4 regions of the Burkholderia sp. SR8 genome follow, and region 1 is predicted to be linked to each of the others. Evidence: predicted binding sites of a transcription regulator. Region 1 holds the regulator's gene; each other region holds the start of a gene.
What was found. Region 1 encodes FNR, which switches genes on or off when oxygen is low (the NO sensors DNR and NnrR bind a similar motif). Its sites were predicted from a motif close to TTGATNNNNATCAA; they were not measured.
Positions count from the first base shown of each region.

Region 2: Q3A80_RS10345 (universal stress protein) is a predicted target of FNR. The motif match lies at 2,505-2,518, and genes of this name have one in related genera.
Region 3: Q3A80_RS09740 (TraR/DksA family transcriptional regulator) is a predicted target of FNR. The motif match lies at 2,257-2,270, and genes of this name have one in related genera.
Region 4: Q3A80_RS24645 (universal stress protein) is a predicted target of FNR. The motif match lies at 2,865-2,878, and genes of this name have one in related genera.

Region 1 is NZ_JAULUC010000043.1:13,063-18,000, forward strand. It holds gene Q3A80_RS30845 (universal stress protein) at 635-1,102, shown strand; gene fnr (fumarate/nitrate reduction transcriptional regulator Fnr) at 1,461-2,207, shown strand; gene Q3A80_RS30855 (LysR family transcriptional regulator ArgP) at 2,239-3,132, opposite strand; gene Q3A80_RS30860 (LysE/ArgO family amino acid transporter) at 3,239-3,859, shown strand; gene Q3A80_RS30865 (aldo/keto reductase) at 4,229-4,938, shown strand, end outside.
Region 2 is NZ_JAULUC010000006.1:280,113-285,050, forward strand. It holds gene Q3A80_RS10335 (response regulator) at 1-209, opposite strand, end outside; gene Q3A80_RS10340 (PAS domain S-box protein) at 206-2,314, opposite strand; gene Q3A80_RS10345 (universal stress protein) at 2,637-3,110, shown strand; gene Q3A80_RS10350 (cupin domain-containing protein) at 3,451-3,957, shown strand; gene Q3A80_RS10355 (DedA family protein/thiosulfate sulfurtransferase GlpE) at 4,111-4,938, shown strand, end outside.
Region 3 is NZ_JAULUC010000006.1:138,649-143,586, forward strand. It holds gene Q3A80_RS09725 (Crp/Fnr family transcriptional regulator) at 1-495, shown strand, start outside; gene Q3A80_RS09730 (undecaprenyl-phosphate glucose phosphotransferase) at 507-1,919, shown strand; gene Q3A80_RS09735 (hypothetical protein) at 2,005-2,178, opposite strand; gene Q3A80_RS09740 (TraR/DksA family transcriptional regulator) at 2,525-2,917, shown strand; gene polX (DNA polymerase/3'-5' exonuclease PolX) at 3,131-4,938, shown strand, end outside.
Region 4 is NZ_JAULUC010000023.1:29,930-34,867, reverse strand. It holds gene Q3A80_RS24655 (nitrate reductase subunit alpha) at 1-1,204, opposite strand, end outside; gene Q3A80_RS24650 (DUF2964 family protein) at 2,101-2,292, opposite strand; gene Q3A80_RS24645 (universal stress protein) at 2,306-2,782, opposite strand; gene Q3A80_RS24640 (2-keto-4-pentenoate hydratase) at 3,043-3,804, shown strand; gene Q3A80_RS24635 (3-deoxy-D-arabino-heptulosonate 7-phosphate synthase) at 4,066-4,938, shown strand, end outside.

The DNA.
Region 1 (4,938 bases):
GGAGCGTGGCCGACGGTCGATCGTGCTCAATGCGCGTGTGTGCGCGAGCGCGTTGTGCGGCCGGCTCGCATGCGGGGGAGCGATCGTATCGGCGCAGCAGCGAGATCGGCGTCGGTTCCGGTTTGGCACTCGAACGTGATGCGACGCCGAGCATCGCGTTGCGAACCGCGTCGATGCAGGGGCGTTGATCGACGTCACGCCCTCGCGATGCGGTTGCGGTTCAATGGAGCCGATGCGCGCGGTTCATCGGGCGATCACCGACACGCATCCACGCTGTCTGTGCGCAGCCCGGGCGCGTTCGCATGCTGTGCCGTCGCTGGATGCGCGGGCGAGGTAGTCGATGACGATTTCGGATATCCGCTCGGCACGCGCAGCGACGCGCCTGGCGATCGTCCCGACGGCGGACACGATCGCTAGGCGCGTCGCGATCACGCGCGCCGATCGCGCAGCGCAGCATGCGGTGCGTGCATGGCTCGCGGGCATCACGCGCCGTCGCAACGGCCGAAGCGCCGCGATCGCGACGACCGGCACGTCGCTGCAAAGTCGCTGCCGTTGGTTTACTCTGCCTCGCAGCAACGCATGGCCCGCTCTGCCATTCGGCCGACTTTCGTTCAACCCGCCACACGGAGACACTATGTACAAGCGCATTCTGGTTGCCATCGACGGCAGCGACACGTCGCGCCATGCGTTCGACGCGGCGCTCGCGCTCGCGAAAGAGCACGGCGCGGAACTGCAGCCGTTCTACGTCGTCGAGAACGCCGCGATCTATTACAACGTGCCCGGCTACGATCCGTCCGTGCTGCGCGACCAGCTCGTCGCACAGGGCAACGCGCTCGCGGCCGATTTCACGAAGCTGATGCAGGCGGCCGGCGTGAAGGGCAAGACGCTGATGAGCGAGGCATCGTCGCTCAACGACGTGTCGACGCTGATCCTCGACGGCGCGAAGGCATTCGGCGCCGATCTGCTGGTGCTCGGCACGCACGGCCGCCGCGGCTTCCGTCGCCTCGTGCTCGGCAGCATCGCCGAACAGTGCGTGCGGCATGCGACGCTGCCCGTGCTGCTGATTCCGGCCGCCGCGCACACGGACGAGCAGGAAGGCTGAGCGTCGGTGGTCGGACCGCGTCGCGATTGCGGTGCGGTGCGCGCGCCACGGCACATCTGTGCGCATGCCGTGGCGGTGGCCCAGGCAACGAGCGGGCGGCTGAGTCTCGGCGGCCGTGTCACGTAGCAGTTGCGGCGCCATGCGGTGCCTGCGGTGCGCACACGCAACGGCACGCGCGCCCGCCCGCATACCGCTGCCACTGCCCGCGACGACCAGCGCAGGCAGGCCGAGCGGCAGCGGCCGCGTCACGTCGCCAGTGCCCGCGGCATGTGCGCGCGGTCGCGACGTTTTGTCACCCGACAGCCGCAACTTGCGGTGGGACAATGATTCCGTCGATTCAACGCCGGAGTAAACGATCATGCTGACGCCCGTCGCCACACGTCCCGCCGCCCCGTCCCATGCAGGCAGCTGGGCTCCCCGCCAGGCACCGCACTGCTCGTCGTGCGCGATGCGGCATCTGTGCATGCCGCAGGGCCTCGCGCCCGAAGCGCTCAGCCGTCTCGAATCGGTCATCTGCGCGGCACGCCCGGTCAAGCGCGGCGAAGCGCTGTTCCGCGAAGGCGACGCGTTCGACAACCTGTACGCGGTGCGCTCCGGTTCGCTGAAAACCGTCGCCACGCGCCACGACGGCCGCGAGCAGGTCACCGGCCTGCACCTCGCGGGCGAAGCGCTCGGCCTCGACGGCATCTGCGACGACACGCATCCGCGTACCGCGGTCGCGCTGGAAGACAGCTCCGTCTGCGTGATTCCGTACACCGCGCTCAAGTCGCTGTGCTCGGAAGCCGGCTCGATGCAGCTTCGCATGCACAAGCTGATGAGCGAGCAGATCGTGCGCGAGACGACGCAGACCATGCTGCTCGGTTCGCTGAACGCGGAAGAACGCGTCGCCGCGTTCCTGCTCGACGTGTCGTCGCGCTACCTGAAGCGCGGCTATTCGCCGTCGGAGTTCAACCTGCGGATGACGCGCGAAGACATCGGCAGCTACCTCGGCATGACGCTCGAAACGGTCAGCCGCACGCTGTCGAAATTCCAGAAGCGCGGCCTGATCGAGATGCACGGCCGCCTCGTGCAGATCGTCGACTTCGACGGCCTGCATCACGTGTGACGCCGCCCGCCTCTCCCCCTCCTCGCCGCGATCAGTCGAGAAACAGCGCGGCGCGCGCCTTCAGCGCCGCGCTGAAATCGTCGAGCCAGCCGATCGACAGCCGCCAGCTCTGCCAGTAGAGCTCGATATCGACGGTCCGCCCGCGCGACATGTCGACCAGCTCGCCGGCCGCCAGCTGGCGGTCGACCATCCGGTCCGGACACATTCCCCACCCCAGCCCCGTCTCGCATGCGCGCAGGTAGCCCGCGACGTGCGGAATCCAGTGTTGCGGCGGATCGAGATCCGCGCGCGTCACGCGCCGGATGAAGCGCGCCTGCAGGCCGTCCTTCGGATTGAACATCACGCACGGCGCGCGGCGCAGCGCATCGCGCGTGATGCCCGCGCCGAAATAGCGTTCGTGGAACACCGGCGAACATACGGCGCGATACCGGATGCGCCCGAGCCGCGTCGACCGGCATCCCTGGATCGGCTCGGCCTGCGCGGTCACCGCGCCCTGCACGCTGCCGTCGCGAATCCGCGCGGCCGTGTAGTCCTGATCGTCGATCACGAGGTCGAGCAGGGTTTCGCGCTCGGTGCAGAACGGCCCGACCGCATCGATGAACCACGTCGCGACGCTGTCGTCGTTGACGGCCACGCGCAACGTCGGCCATGCACTCGCGATCTGGCCCGGCAACGCGGGCATCCGTCCGCCCAGTTCCGCCTCGAGCAGCTGCACGCGCTCGGTATGCCGGCACAGCAGCGCGCCTGACGTCGTCGCGACGCACGGCTGCCCGCGCTTGACGAGCACGCTGCCGACGCGCTCCTCCAGCAGTTTCACGCGCTGCGATACCGCCGACGGCGTGACGTTCAGCTCCTTGGCCGCCCGTTCGAACGAACCGTGGCGGATCACGGCCGCGAGGGCGTCGAGCAACGCATAGTCGAGCATTAGATTTCCTTAATCGGCATTAGGTGAATTAGCTTCTCTTATGTCGCGGCTGCCCGCAGACTAGCGCCAACCGACTCACCCGTCTACTGCTTCACCTTCTCCCATCATGAACTGGATCGCTTTTTCCCACGGCGCCGCCCTGTGCGGGTCGCTCATCGTCACCATCGGCGCGCAGAACGCGTTCGTGCTCCGCCAGGGCATCATGCGCTCGCATGTCGGCAAGATCGTGCTGCTGTGCGCGCTGTCCGACATGATCCTGATCGGCGCGGGCGTCGGCGGCGCGTCGGTGCTCGTCGAACGCTATCCGACCTTCGTCCACGTGGTGCTGTACGTCGGCCTCGCGTATCTCGCGTGGTTCGGCTTCAACGCGCTGCGCCGCGCGTTCAGGCCCGGGCATGAAACGCTCGACGTGCGCGGCGACGCGGTCGCGCCGCCGCCGCAGAGCGCGGTCGCGATCGTGCTGATGACGCTCGCGTTCACGTGGCTCAACCCGCACGTGTATCTCGACACGTTCCTGCTGATCGGCACGGCCGGTGCGCGCGAGCCGGAAGGCACGCGCGTCGCGTTCGCGATCGGCGCAATGTCGGTCAGCATCGTATGGTTCCTCGGGCTCGGATACGGCGCGCGACTGCTCGCGCCCTGGTTCCGCAAGGCCGTCGCCTGGCGCGTGCTGGATGGCGCGATCGGCAGCATGGTGCTGTTTCTCGCGGCCGTGCAGTTGCGATAGCGCGCGTTGTAAAAAAATCGGTCACGGGCGGCAGCATGCCGCCCGTGTTTCGTTCCGGCGCCGCGCCGCAAGTCGCATCACCTCCGCTCCGGACGGTGCCGCCCGTCGCGCACCGGCGAAGCGAAATTCGGCTCCGGATCCAACACGGCCGCACGATCCGCCCAGATAACGGATGCCGCATCTGCCATGCCGCGCGATGTGTCCGCGTTCGCGGCCGCGTGCCGGCTGCACGATTCCGGCCGATGCGCGAGAATGTTCGGGTGTCCCGCGACAACGGCGCAAGCGCTTCGCCGATCCGCCGCCCCGTCGCACGCTTCTCGACCCATCCCGTCGTTCGATTCCCTCATCTCGCAGATATCGGAGAGCAACATGGCACTACGCACCCTCGGCACGTCGGACATCCAGGTTTCACCGCTCGCATTCGGCGGCAACGTGTTCGGCTGGACCGTCGACGAGAACGCATCGTTTGCGCTGCTCGATGCCCTCGCCGACACCGGCATCAACTTCATCGATACGGCCGACGTCTATTCGGCCTGGGCGCCCGGCAACAGCGGCGGCGAATCCGAAACGATCATCGGCAAGTGGCTCAAGCGCTCCGGCAGGCGCGAACAGGTCGTGATCGCGACCAAGGTCGGCATGCTGCAGGCACGCGCGGGGCTGACGAAAGCGAACATCCTGAAGGCCGCCGACGATTCGCTGCGCCGGCTGCAGACCGACTACATCGACCTGTATTTCTCGCATCGCGATCTCGCCGACACGGCGCCGCTCGAGGAAACGCTCGGCGCATACCAGACGCTGATCGACGCGGGCAAGGTGCGCATCATCGGCGCGTCGAACTACAGCGGCGCGCGCCTGCGCGAAGCCGCCGACATCAGCCAGCGCAACGGCCTGCCCGCGTACCAGGTGATTCAGCCGGAATACAACCTGATCGACCGCGCCGAGTACGAACGCGATCTCGAACCGGTCGTGCGCGACCTGAAGCTCGGCGTCGTCAACTATTACGCGCTCGCGAGCGGCTTCCTGTCGGGCAAGTACCGCAGCGAGGCCGACCTGAAGAAGAGCGTGCGCGGCGACCGCGT
Region 2 (4,938 bases), on a different contig from region 1:
TTGATCTGCTTGATCAGCTCGACGCCGTTGCGGCCCGGCATCGACAGGTCGAGCACCAGCACCTGCGCGGGCGTCGATCGGACGAGCGCGATCGTCGACGGGCCGTCGCACGCTTCGCCGGCCACCTCGAACCCGGTGGCGTTCTGGAGAATGTGCCGCAGACCGTCGCGCACGAGCGTATGGTCGTCGGCAATGAGCACCTTGATCATGTGAGGGTGGTTTCCTGTTGAACGGTGGCGAGCGGGAACGCGACGGTGATCGAGAAGCCGCGCGCGAGCGCCGTGTCGATCGTCACGCTGCCGCCCAGCATGTGGGCGCGTTCGCGAATGCCGATCAGGCCGAACGATTTGTCCTCGTGGGCGGTACCGCCCGGTGCCGCGCCGCGGCCGTTGTCCGCGACGCGCAGCACGCAGAAGCCTTCCTCGATGTCGAGCCGCAATGCGACGCGCGTCGCATCCGCATGGCGCGCGACGTTCGTCAGCGCTTCCTGGACGATCCGGAACAGCGTGGTCGCACCCGCGCTCGTGAACGTGAGGCCGCCCGTTTCGATGTGCCGCTCGACGTCGATGCCGTACCGGTTCGTGAAGTCGTTCGCGAGCCACTCGATGGCGGGCACGAGGCCCAGGTCGTCGAGCATCACGGGGCGCAGGTCGGCGGCGATGCGGCGCACCGACGCGACCGTCGCGTCGATCAACCGGCGCATGCCCTGCAGGTGCGACAGCATTCCGTCGTCCGGTTGCGCATCGCCTGGCGCGCGCAGTTGCTGCTCGATCACCGACAGGTCCATCTTCAGCGCGGTGAGCTGCTGGCCGAGATCGTCGTGCAGTTCGCGCGCGATCCGCGTCTTTTCTTCCTCGCGCACGTTCTGCAGGTTCGCCGACAGCTCGCGCAGCTCCTCGCGCGACTGCTTCAGCGCATTCTCCGCGCGCTGCCGCTCGGTGATGTCGCGCAGCATCACCGTATAGAGCTTGCCGGACGCGTCGCGGATCTGCGAGATCGACGCCTCGATCGGAAATTCCTCGCCGTTGCCGCGCAGCCCGAACAGCACGCGCTGGCGGCCCATCTGCCGCTCGGACACGCCCGTCACGCCGAACTGGTCGACGTGCTTCGCATGCGCGGCACGAAACCGCTCGGGGATGAAACGCGAAAGCGGTGCACCGATCGCCTCCATCGCCGACACGCCGAACACCTGTTCGGCCATCGGGTTGAAGATCACGACCGTCTGCTTTTCGTCGATCGTGATGATCGCTTCCATCGACGAACGGATGATGCCCATCATCCGCGCTTCGTTCAGGATGCCGCGGCTGCTGGCGCCGTCTGCGCCGCCCGCGCGCCCGCGCAGCAGCGCATGGACGAGCGCCGCGAACGCGAACGACGCGATCAGGCCCGCGGCGAGCACCGTGCCGGCCGCGCGCTGCGCGCCGGTCGCGCTCGGCCGGCCGTCCGCGGAATAGGCGAGCGTCAGCACGGTGCCGCCGAAATTCAGCTGGTCGGTGCGCCGCAGCAGGTCCGGCGACGCGGACGCCTCGTCGGTCGTCGTCTCCGCGCTCGCGATCGGATGCGGATCATCGCCGGCGCTCAGCCGCAGGTCGAGCCCGCGTTCCGCATCGAGCGCGCGCTCGACCACGCGGCTCGGACTGAGTTCCGCGAACAGCACGCCGTCGACTGCGGATTCACGGCCGCCTGCCGGCGTGAAGGCCGCGCGCGACGCCGCGGTCGCCGGCAGGAACAGCGTGAGAATGCGCGTGTCGCGCGACGTATCGTTGTCGGTCGGATGGATGCCGAGCGCGACATCGCCGGTTCGCAGCGTCCGCGCGAGCGGGGCGCGGTCCTGCGCGCCGAAGCGCACGCTGGCCGAGCCGGACGCGGGCGCGCCGAGTGCCGCCACTGCGAGCGGACCGGCCGGCAGCGGCGCGTTGCCGACGAGCGCGGCGCGCACTGCCGGCGACAGCGGCGCATAGCCGATCTGACGGACGGGCGAGCGGCCGCTGTCGAGGTCGAGCGTGTCCGCATAGCGGCGCCATTGTTCGGGCGTCATCTGCGGTGCGAGCGCGAACGCGCCGCGCGCCCCTTCGAGGACGGCGACGCCGGCCTGCAGTTCGTGGCGCAGCATCGCCGTCACGTGCGTCGTGCGGCGCTCGAAGCGCGTCTGGACGGCGCCTTGCCATTGTTCGCGCACCAGCAGCGCGACGCCGAGCGACACCGCGGCACCGGCGAACAGCGCAACGACGCCGGCCGCGAGCGGCTGGCGTAACATGGTCTGGAAGCGCGTGGGCCCTCGGGCGTCGCGCGGCGGGGTTCCACTAGCGGTCATTCGATGGCCATTCTGGTATCGGGGCCGCCCGGGGCACTCGGGCGGCGCGGCAAAACCGGGAAAAACTCGCACCGGCCGCGTGCGATGTCTGTTTTCAAGACGAAATTGTGCGCGTTTTACACATTTTTTGTAATAGGGTCAGCTAAAAAGACGTTGGCCGGGCGGAGCAGCGGGCGTTCCGGCAGCGGTTGTGATGCGCGTCAACCCGCGCGTCGGCACGTGGGGCAGACTGTTCGGCAGGCGAGCCGGCATCGGGCCGGCCCGCAGTGGCGGGTGCGCCGTCGCGCCGGTGCGCGATGGGCACCCGGTCGGAGGGCAGACCATGTACAAGCGGATTTTCGTCGGGCTCGACGGCAGCCCGAGCGCGCGTCTCGCGCTGAACGAGGCGATCCGGATCGCGGCGGCGTCCGGCGGCGAGGTCACGTGCGCGTATGTCGTCGAACACAGGCCGCAGCTCGTCGATGTCGACGCGGGTTTTGCGGCCGAACGCGCCGGCGACGTCGCGGCCGTCGACGCGGCGACGCCCGTGCTCGACGACGCGAAAGCTGTGCTCGAGCAGCAGCACGTGCCGGGCACCGTGCGCGCGCTCGACGCGTATGGCGAGGACGTCGCAGCGGTGCTGATGCGCACCGCGGCCGAGGCGGATGCCGATCTGATCGTGATGGGAACGAGCGGGCGCCACGGGCTGCGCCGGCTGCTGCTCGGCAGTGTCGCGGAATCGCTGCTGCGCGCGGCCGACCGGCCCGTGCTGCTGGTGCGGCACGACGAGCCGGTCGCGGCGGCAAAGGCGCGCTGACGCTCGCTGGCGGGCGTGCAGAGGGCTGCAGTGCGCAGCACGCCGGCCGCGTGTCGATGTGACCTGCGTGGCGGCGCGTCGCGCGTAGCGACCCGCGTGCAGCACATGCGAGGTATCGCGCACGCATGATCGGATGCGGCCGGTTGCATCGTGGCCCGCACTTCTGGCAGCATCGGCGCGTGTCCGCTTCATCGTCGCGCGCTGCGTTGCACGCGATCCGTCGCCGCGTGCATGGCCGCGGCGATCGACGCAGCGGCACGCGACGGCCGCCGATCGCGTCCTCGATCGGCACGGCCATACGCCGCGTGCCCGGGTTCCCACTTTACCGACGTCATTCGCCATGCCGATCTCCGCTGCCGACCTGATTCGCCAGTTCGACCTGCAGCCGCATCCCGAAGGCGGCTATTTCCGGGAAACGTACCGCGCAACCGATTCGGTCGTGCGTCCTGCCGACGGTGCGGCGCGCGCGGCGTCGACCGCGATCTACTACCTGTTGTGCGATGGCGCGTATTCGTCGTGGCACCGGATCCGTTCCGACGAGGTCTGGCATTTCTACGCGGGCGATCCGCTCGAAGTGTGGGTGCTCGACGAACACGACGGCCTGACGATCCATCGGCTCGGTAACCCGCTCACGCATCCGGGCACCGTATTCCAGGCGGTCGTGCCGGCCGGACGCTGGTTCGGCGCACGGTGCGCGTCGCCGGATCACGTCGCGCTCGTCGGTTGCACGGTCGCGCCGGGCTTCGAATTCGCCGAGTTCGAACTGGCGGACGCGACGGCGCTGGCTGCCGCGTTCCCCGAGTACGCCGAATACGTCGCCGGTCTCGCGCGGCGCGGCGACGCGTAAGCGCGCCGCGCCAACCGTTGCGCGCGGCCCCGGCCAAACCCGTTTAGAATGCAGCGTGGTGCAGGGTCGGCGCGGAGGTGCCGCGGCGATCGCTGCCAGCCGTATCGGCGGCGCCCCCGTCGCACGGTCCGCATGTCTTCCAGGAGCGCCGCCGTGTGGCACTTTCCCATTGCGATTCCCTCGTCGCTCGGCCCGTGGGCCGTGTTCGCGAGCGTACTGATCACGCAGCTCGGCGTGCCGGTGCCGGCCGTGCCGATGCTGATCCTCGGCGGTACGATGGCGGCGATGGGGCAGGCGTCCTGGGCGAGCATGTTTGCGGCGGCCATCGGAGCGACGATGCTCGCCGATTCGCTGTGGTTCTTCATGGGCCGCACGCGCGGCCGCCGTCTGCTGAACGGGCTCGTGCGCTTCTCGCTGTCGCTCGACACCACGCTGCGCTTCGCGCGTAACGTATTCGAAAGATACGGCGCGCCGCTGCTCGTCCTGTCCAAATTCCTGCCGGGTCTCGGGCTCGTGTCGGCGCCGCTGCTCGGCACGACCGCGATCGGCGTCGGCGTGTTCCTGTTCTGGGATCTGGCCGGCGCGTCGTTGTGGGCCGCGTTCTGGCTGGTCGGCGGCGCGGCCGTGCACGACCAGATCGTCCAGTTCGTGCTGTGGGTGCGCGCGAGCGGCGGCACGATCCTCGACGCGTTCCTCGCGATCTTCATCACGTTCCTGCTTTACCGCTGGGTGCGCCGCGTGCAGTTCCGCCGCTACCTCGCACAGGTGCGCATCTCGCCGCCGCAGCTCGTCGAGATGATGACGTCGAGCGAGCCGCCGCTGATCTTCGATGCGCGGCCGCGCGCGGTCCGTGAGCGCGAGCCATACCGGATCGCCGGTGCGGTGCCGGTCGATCTCGATTCGCCGGATCTGCTCGATCCCGAGTTGCTGAAGCGGCCGATCGTCGTGTATTGCGTGTGCCCGAACGAAGCGACCGCGAAG
Region 3 (4,938 bases), on a different contig from region 1:
CGCATCGGCGGGATGGCCTACCGCATACCGACCTGCGTGATGCGCTCGGAATTCGAGCGTTCGCCCGCGACCTACCGGCTGCTGCTGAACTACTGCCAGGCGATGATGGCGCAAATCTCGCGCAGCGCGCTGTGCAACCGGCATCACTCGGTCAGCGAACAGTTGAGCCGCTGGCTGCTGCTCGCGCACGACCGGATCGACGGCGACGAACTGGCCGTCACGCAACAGACGATCGCGAACATGCTCGGCGTGCGCCGCGAAGGCGTGACGGAAGCGGCCGGCAACCTGCAGGACGCCGGGCTGATCCGGCAGCGTCGCGGCCGCATCACCGTGATCGACCGCGATGGTCTGGAGCGCCAGGCGTGCGAATGCTACGAGCTGATCCGCGCGGATTACCGGCGCCTGCTCGGCGCGCGAGCCGGCGCGACGAGGTCGATGCCGATGCGGCCGCGGCTGCCCGAGATGCACGGCGGCTTCCCGGCGCACGGTGCGTGACGATGCATTCGATGTCGGGTGGAACGACTGCGATACGGCGCGCAGCGCTCGCCGCGGCCGACGTCGCGCTGGTGCTCGCCGGCGCGCTCGCGGCGCAGGCGGCGATGCGGCTCGCATGGCACGATCTGTCGGATGCGCAGCGCGGCGCGATTGCATTGTTGTGCGTGCTGACCGTCGCGCTGCTGCCGCGTGCCGTGCGCATGTCGCAACGCGGCGCGTCGACGCGTCGCGGCAGCTCGATGCTCACGCGTACGGCGGTGGCCGTCGTGTGCGCGAGCACGCTGACGGTGGCCGGCACGATGTGGATCATGAACCGCGGCGGCACGGTCACGACGCGCTGGATCGCGCGGACGGTGCTGTCCGGCGACGCGGCACTGCTGCTCGGCAGGCTCGCGCTGTGCGCGCTTGCGCGGAACCGCCGTCACCCGCGCGCGCGCCAGCGGCGGGTCGCGATCGTCGGCGCAACCGCGTACGGACGCGTGGCGATCGAACGGATGCAGCTGGAGCCGGACGGACCGTTCGCGGCCGCGTGCGTGTTCGACGACGATGGATCGGCCGCCGCGGCGGTGGACGGCATCGGCGGCGTGCCGGTGATCGGCGACTGGGGCGCGCTGACGCGCATGATTCGGCGCGGCGACATCGACGAAGTGTGGCTCACGCTGCCGATGTCGCACGAGTCGCGCATCCGGCGCATCGTGCGCGAACTGCGTGACGAGTTCGTCGAGTTGCGGTTGTTGCCCGACGTGCGGCAGATGGCGGTCGTCGAGCGCTCCGCGACCGACGTGCTCGGCATGCCCGCGATCAACCTCGCGACCACGCCGCGCTCGGCGCCGGAATTGTGGGCGAAATTCGCGTTCGACCGGCTGTTCGCGGTCGCCGTGCTGATCCCGTTGCTGCCGTTGCTCGCGGTGCTGGCGATCGCGGTGAAGCTGTCGTCGCCGGGGCCGGTGCTGTTCCGGCAGCGGCGCAAGGGTATCGACGGCCGCGAGTTCCACATCCTGAAGTTCAGAACGATGCGCGCACATCGGGCGCAGCCCGGCGTCGTGCTGCAGGCATCGCGCAACGATGCGCGCATCACGCAGGTCGGCGCGTTCCTGCGGCGTACGTCGCTCGACGAGCTCCCGCAGTTCTTCAACGTGCTGTTCGGCCAGATGTCGGTGGTCGGCCCGCGTCCGCACGCGATCGAACACGACGACTTCTACCGGCAACTGATCGACTGCTACATGTACCGCTATCGCGTGCGGCCGGGGATCACGGGATGGGCACAGGTGAACGGCTATCGCGGCGAGACGCGCAAGGTCGAGGCGATGGCCGCGCGCGTGAAGTTCGACCTGTTCTACATGCAGAACTGGAGCTTCTGGTTCGACATGAAGATCATCCTGCTGACGGTCGTGCGCGGTTTCATCGGGCGCAACGCGTTCTGACGAAGAGGATTGCGAATTATCGGGAAAAGCAAACGTTCCGGACTGAAGTCGATGACCGCCGCGATCGCGAATGGCCGGTCGCGCTTCAGCCATCCGCCGGCGGCGGTGCGGCCGCCGGCAACGCGGCGGGCGAGACGGCAGGGTGTCCGTCGGGCGCGGCTTGCGCGCTCGATGGCTGGATGGCGTGCTGGATCGTCGGCACGACCATCGTCGGGAACAGGGCCGCAAGGGCCACCCAGATGACGACGCCGAACAACATCACGTTCTCCCGGCAAAAGTAAGGCGCGCGAATCCGCCGCGCATGCGTTCAATCTATGACGCAACTTTGTACAGGGGATTGACCGATCTCAACGGTCGCTGCGTCAGACGAATGAGCGGCGCGCGTATTCGCGTCCGTCCCCGCTTTTCGTGTGCGGCGCGCTGCGGTCGATGCCGGTCAACACATGCGTGTTCATTGGGTTTATGCTGCGTCGAATGCGTTCGCCGCTTCGTGCGGCCGGACGCGCATCCGGGCGCGGCGGCGGTCATGCGTGATCGCCGCGCACCGGCGCGACAACCGCGCGCCGCATGCCTCATTGCGCGGAACCGGGAAAGGAGAGACGGCGATGGCGCTCGACCCACGACAACGGCAGACGCTGCAGCGGCGGCTGACCGACAGCGAGCAGGCGTTGCGGGCGGAAATCCGCACGAGCGAGGATCAGCGCGCGCTGGAGTCCTATGCGGAACTTGCCGGCGCTGCGCCGGACGAAGGCGACGAAGCGAACGCCGATCTGTTCGTCGACATGGATCACGCATTGATCGGAATGAAGCTGGCCGAATTGCGCGCGATCGCGCGTGCGCAGCAGCGCATGCGCGACGGCAGCTACGGCGAGTGCATCGATTGCGATGCGCCGGTGGGCTACGAACGTCTGCTCGCGCGGCCCACCGCCGAACGTTGCACGCATTGCCAGTCGGTGTACGAGCGTCGCTACGCGACGACACCGCGCGCATCGCTCTGATGTCGGCGCCGGGGCCGCGCAGGCGGCGTGCCCCGCGCAGCACGATCCGGGCAGCCCGCGTACGGGCTGCCGGCGTACGGGCAGCCGGCATACGGACAGCCGGCGCAGGATGACCACCGGGCGTCCGCCGCCGTCGACATGCGGCAACGGGCGGGCCGACGCCGTCGCGCCAGCGCACGGCGCCATCCACGTGGAACGGGAGCCACGCCGATCATGCCGATCCGCAATGCCGAGTGTGCGGCCGTATTCGCCGAAATCGCCGACATGCTCGAAATCCAGGGCGCGAATCCGTTCCGGGTACGCGCGTACCGCAACGCGTCGCGCACGATTGCCGACTACGGGCGCGACATTCCAGCGATGATCGCGAACGGCGGCGATCTCGGACAGATCCCGTCGATCGGTGCCGACCTCGCGGCGAAGCTGCGCGAAATTGCCGCGACCGGCACCTGCGAGCTGCAGCAAACGCTGCGCCAGGCGTTGCCGGGCGCGATCGTCGAGCTGCTCGACGTGCCGGGCCTCGGTGCGAAACGCGTGAAGGCGCTGCATGATGCGCTGCACGTCGACTCGCTCGAACAGCTGCGCGCCGAAGCGAAGAGCGGGCACGTGCGCGCGCTGCCCGGCTTCGGCGCGAAAACCGAGGCCCATCTGCTCGATGCGATCGACGAGCGCCTGCAGCGCGGGCCGCAACGCTTTCTGCTGCCGGATGCCGCGCATGCGCTGATGCCGCTGCTCGCGCATCTGCGCACGGTGGCCGGGGTCGGCGAAGCGGTGCCGGCCGGCAGCTTTCGCCGCTGCCGCGAGACGGTCGGCGATCTCGACATTCTCGTGACCGCGCGCGATCCGGCTGCGGTGGCCGCCGCGTTCGTCGGCTACGGCGAGGTCGCGCGCGTGCTCGCGAACGGCAAGACGCGTTCGAGCGTCGTGCTCGGGAACGGCTTGCAGGTCGACCTGCGCGTCGTCGACACGGAGGCGTTCGGCGCGGCGCTCGTCTATTTCACCGGATCGAAGGCGCACAACATCGCATTGCGCCGGATCGCGCAGGCAGGCGGGTTGAAGATCAACGAATATGGCGTATTCCGCGGCGACGAGCGGATCGCGGGCGCGACCGAGGCATCCGTATACGACGCGATCGGCCTGCATTGGGTGCCGCCCGAGCTGCGCGAAGCGCGCGGCGAGATCGACGCGTCACGCGTCGGCGCGTTGCCGGCGCTGGTCGAACGCAAGCACCTTCATGGCGACCTGCACGCGCATACCGACGCGTCGGCCGGACGCGACGGGCTGCGCGCGATGGCGGACGCGGCGCGCGCACGCGGGCTTCGGTATCTGGCCGTCACCGACCGCGCGCCTGACGACGGCAGCGGTCGCACGGATTGCGCGTGGCTCGAACGGCAGATCGACGAGATCGATCGCCTGAACGCCTCGTTCGACGATTTCGTGCTGCTGAAGGGCGTCGAGGCCCGCATTCGCGAGGACGGCAGCCTCGACGTGCCCGACGACGTGCTCGCCCGGCTCGACCTCGTCGTCGGCGCGGTGCGCGACGGTTTCGACCTGCCCGGCGACGCGCAAACCGGGCGGGTGCTGCGCGCGATGGATCGTCCGTATTTCACGATCCTCGCGCATCCGACCGGCCGGCTGCTCGGCGAACGCGGCGCGTGCGAACTCGACGTGCCGCGCGTGCTCGCCGCGGCCGCCGCCCGTCGTTGCTTCGTCGAACTCGATGGCGATCCGCGGCGGCTCGATCTGCCGGACGTGTGGTGCCGCGAGGCCGCGAAGGCCGGCGTTGCGGTGGCGATCGGCTCCGACGCGCTGTGCGCGGACGATCTCGACAACCTCGGCTACGGCATCGGCCATGCGCGGCGCGGCTGGCTCACGCGACAGGACGTGCTCAACACGCGCACGCTTGCGCAACTGCGGCCGCTGCTGGCGCGTACGATGCGCACGAGCGGCATGAGCGGCATGAGCGGCATGAGCGGCATGAGCGGCACGAGCGGCACGAGCGGCACGAGCGGCACGACGAAGCG
Region 4 (4,938 bases), on a different contig from region 1:
CGGCGTCAGCCTGCTGCCCCCAGCGGAAACCGATCGAGCCGACCGGCACGACGAACTCGCCGTTCGCGTCGTCGATCATCACGGTCTTCCAGTCCGGATGCGCGGCCTCGTCGAGCGCATCGTCGAAGTCGGACGCGCGCACGAGGCGCTCGGGCACGTAGCCGTCGCCGTGCGGGACGAGACGCACGAGCGCCGGCATGTCGGTATAGCGCTTGCAGTAATCGATGAAGTAGTCGCTCTTGCCGGCCAGGTGGAATTCCTTCAGGATCACGTGGCCCATCGCGAGCGCGAGCGCCGCGTCGGTGCCCTGCTTCGGATGCAGCCACAGGTCGCCGAACTTCGCGCCTTCCGAGTAGTCGGGAAACACCGACACGACCTTGGTGCCGCGATAGCGCGCCTCGACGAGGAAGTGCGCGTCGGGCGTGCGGGTTTGCGGGACATTCGAGCCCCACATCATGATGAACGTCGAGTTGTACCAGTCGGCCGATTCCGGCACGTCGGTCTGTTCGCCCCAGGTCTGCGGCGACGCGGGCGGCAGGTCGCAATACCAGTCGTAGAAGCTCAGGCATACGCCGCCGATCAGCGACAGATAGCGCGAACCGGCCGCATACGACACCATCGACATCGCCGGAATCGGCGAGAAGCCGACCACGCGATCGGGGCCGTAGCGCGCGACCGTGTAGACGTTGGCGGCCGCGACGATCTCGTTGACCTCGTCCCAGCTCGCGCGCACGAAGCCGCCGAGCCCGCGCCGGCTCTGGTACGAACGCCGCGCATCGTCGTCCTCGACGATCGAGCGCCATGCGTCGACGGGCGCAAGCGTGCGGCGGCGTTCGCGCCACAGCTTCACGAGTGCGCTGCGCACCATCGGATGCTTCAGGCGGTTCGCGCTGTACAGATACCAGGAGTACGAAGCGCCGCGCGAGCAGCCGCGCGGTTCGTGGTTCGGCATGTCGGGGCGCGTGCGCGGGTAATCGGTCTGCTGGGTTTCCCACGTGACGATCCCGCCTTTCACGTAGACCTTCCACGAGCACGAACCCGTGCAGTTCACCCCATGCGTCGAGCGGACGATCTTGTCGTGCTGCCAGCGCAGCCGATAAGCGTCTTCCCATTTGCGGTCTTCGTCGGTGACGGCACCGTGGCCGTCGGAGAAGGTTGGCCTCGTGGTGGAGAAATAACGCAATCTATCCAGGAAATGGCTCATGGGGATCTCGTTTTTCCGGTCTTTTGGCAGACCCTGATTATTTAAGGAGGTGAAATACCGGTTGTAAAGGACGATCGGATTCGACTTGATTCGACCGTATCCGGCCCTTTCGCCCTTTTCGTCCGGGTCCAATGAATTGTCTTTCGGATCGACATATCACGGCTTGATACAAATCACGGTATCGTTCATCGGCGCGCAACGGCGCTAAATGGGGACGGGGGCGTCGATGCCGCGCGGTGGGGAATCGGGTGGCCGATACCCGGTTTCGCTCCGGCGGCTTCTCCGCAAATCGCGACGCCGGACAGCGCCCGTATTGAATGGCGCCGGGCGATGCCGGTAATGCCCGCCGGAATCGCCGGCCCGCACGCGGCCCGCTGTTTATCGGAGACCGCGAAACGCATTCGACATATTCGGGCCGGCGCTCGAGCGCACCTTTACATATAAGAACCGCATTTTTGTGACATTGCGATTTTTCACGGCGATTGTCTTCGCGACGGCGGTATCGTCCGGAAAGGAGGCTGTGCCGCTTTCTCGTTGCACAACCGGTGCCGCCTGCGCGTTCTCTGCAACTGCCATCACGCGAGGAGGACTACAGGCATGCTGCCCGAGGAAAGCGGTGCGAGGAGGAATAGGCCGGCCAGATGAAGGGCGCACCGGCGTGGGCGCACATTCGGCAGCCGTTCGACCGACGGGGAGGGCTGAAGGTGCTGAAGGTGCGGAAGATGCCGCAAGTGCCCAAAGGGCTGAAGGTGATGAATGCGGCATCGGCGCGGCCCAGGATGCCAATCTCGCGGGTACCGGATGCCGCACGCACCGGAAGCGGAACGAAAGCCGACGCGCCTGCGGTACCGCAACGCTCGGCGTCGCCGTCGCATCAAAACCGGCGATGCACGCCGTCACCCGTCGCCTGTCCGCCCCGGGTCGAGCATCGCGACGAACGCCGCGACACCGGCGATCAACGCGACCGCACCGCCGCGCAGCGCAGTCGCTTCGTCGAACAGCAAGCCGGTGACGACGGCCATCATCCCCGCGAGCGATACGAACACGGCAATCGCCGCGACGACGATCCGCGACTGTCGACGTATCATCGCGCGCGCCGCGTCACGCCGCCGCGGATGCCGGCACGCCGGCATCGCCGCCGCGAATCAGCAGCACCGGGCAGTTCGATCCGCGCACGAAGCGCTCGGCGACGCTGCCGAGCAACACGCGGCTGATCCCGCGCCGCCCATGCGTGCCGACTACCGCGAGATCGATGTCACGCTCCTTCACGTAGCGCTGCAGCCGTTCCGCGATGTCCTCGCCGATGCTTTCGGTCTCGACCAGTTCGCCCTCGCCTTTGGCGCCGGCCAGCGCGATCGTCCGTTCCGCGTCGAGCAGCACCTTGCGGCCGTCGTCGCGGATTTCCTCGACGAGCGCATGCGGGTCGAACCGGCCCGCGTACGTGAACAGCACCGATTTGTCGACCACATACACCGCGTCGACGTGCGCGCCGGACGCCCGCGCGACCTTCAAGGCCTCGGCAAGCGCCTGCTTCGACGAAGCGCTGCCGTCGACGGCCACCATGATCTTCTCGTACATGCGAACCTCGTTGGGGTGAGCGGCCGCGCGCGGTAGCGCGTGCGGCCATGTCGTCATCATCGGCGGATCGCGCACCCGCAGCTTGACGACGGTCAAGGTTCGCCGGAGCCCGGCCGTGCGGCAAAGCGCCGCGCAATCGACGCCGCACGACCGGCCGCGGACGCGAACCGAGCGGGCCGCCCGCCGAAGGCGCTATCATCGGATATCCGACCTTCGTCCGGCCCCTTTTTGCCGGCTCACTTTCAACTCGCTCAACCGACATGACAACGACTACCGAACGCGTGGACGGCGCCGCCCAGCATCTCGTCGCCGCCCGCCATGCCGGCGTGCCCGGCCCGCTGCTGCCCGACGCCTTCCGCCCCGAGAGCGTCGATACCGCGCTGGCGATCCAGCATCGCGTCGCCGACCTGCTCGGCGAAGCCATCGGCGGATGGAAATGCGCGTTGCCGCCGCCCGATCGCGTGATCGTCGCGCCGATCTTCGCGTCGACGATCCGCGAAGCCGATGCGCCGTACCGCGTCGTCGGCGGCCCGATCGTGCGGATCGAGCCGGAAATCGCGTTCGTGCTCGATCGCGACCTGCCCGCCCGTGCGCGGCCGTACGTCGAGACCGACGTGCGCGCAGCGATCCGCGAGGTGCGCATCGTGCTCGAGGTGCTCGGCTGCCGCTATGCGGAGCCGGCGCGCGCGTCGAAGTTCGAGCTGCTCGCCGACGGGCAGTTCAACCAGGGGCTGTGTGTGGGGCCCGTCGTGCCCGACGGCCTGAACGTGCCGCTCGAAACGCTTGCGCTGTCGTTCGACGGTGCGCTGAATCGCACGATCGACGGCCGCCATCCGGACGGCGATCCGCTCAAGCCGCTCGTGTGGCTCGTGAATTTCCTCGCATCGCGCGGCGACGGCGTGCGCGCCGGCCAGATCGTGACGACCGGCTCGTATGCGGGCGCGATCGAAGTGCCGCTCGGCGATGCGCTGACGGTGCGCTTCGGCGAGCTCGGCAGCCTGTCGGTGACGCTGACGGCCTGACGTTCGGCGGCGGAGCGCATCTCTCGCCGTCCGCGTGCAGTGCCGCGTGCGCGGTCGACGCCGGATCGCCGCCGTCGGTCGACACCGGCGGCCGACGCCCGCGATCGGTCGGCGCGCTGCGCGAATCGTGCGCAGCACGCACGGCCGGCGCCGCGCGAACGGCGCCTGCGCGCGGCGCGCCATGCAGCAGGCCGGCACCGCGTGATACCGTTGCACATGGCCCGTCACACGCGCAACCCGCGTTCACTCCCGTCATTCGCCATGCCGCCGACACCGTTGCCCGCCCTGCTGGACGAAGTCCTGCGCACCGTCGACCGCCGCTTCCGGCTGCCGCCGCTCGTGCGTGCGGCGTCGCTGACCGACGCCGCGAATCCGGCCACCGTCATCGCGGTCGTGATCGAGGAAGCGCGCCGGATGCACGCCGACGGCCGAGCACCCGACCCGGCGCTGCAACACCGCTTCGTCAGCGCGCTCGCGCGGATGATCGGCGATGCGATGAACCCGCACGCCGGCGACCCCGCGTTCCAGGCCGCGGTATTGCGGCATCGCGCGGCCGCCGTACGCGAATACGCGTCGCTCGCCGCGCATGCCGAGCAGGATCGCCGCACGCTGCGCTCGGCCATCAACACGATCGCGCATCCTGCGCGGCTCGAACGCCATGCGCAGGCGTGGCAACGCGAGCCGCTCGCGCGGCTGCATGCGGCCGCGGCCGGCGCGTCGTGGAACGAAGTCGATGCGGCGCTGCGGCACCTGCTCGCGCAATCGGAGATGGCCACCGACCGCGCGTTCGAACAGGACATCGTCAAACTGAAGGACAGCCCCGCGCTCGCCCGGCTGCAGCGCCTCGATGCATTGTCGCCGGATCCGGACGTCCGCCGGTACCGCACGCTGTGGGGACGCCAGGGCCCGCTCGTCGGCAGTGCGCTGGCCGTCGCGCAAGGCGTCACGTCGCAGCAGCGCGGCGCCGCCGTCGAGGCGCTGGCCGCGCAGGCGCTCCACGCACTGGCCGCGCAACTCGATGCGCAGGATGCAGACCGCACGTATCGCGTGGTCACGTCGATGCGCGTGCCCGCATCGATTCCCGGCAAGCACGACCGCGCGAAGACGGAGTGGGATGCGGTGCTGCTCGAACGC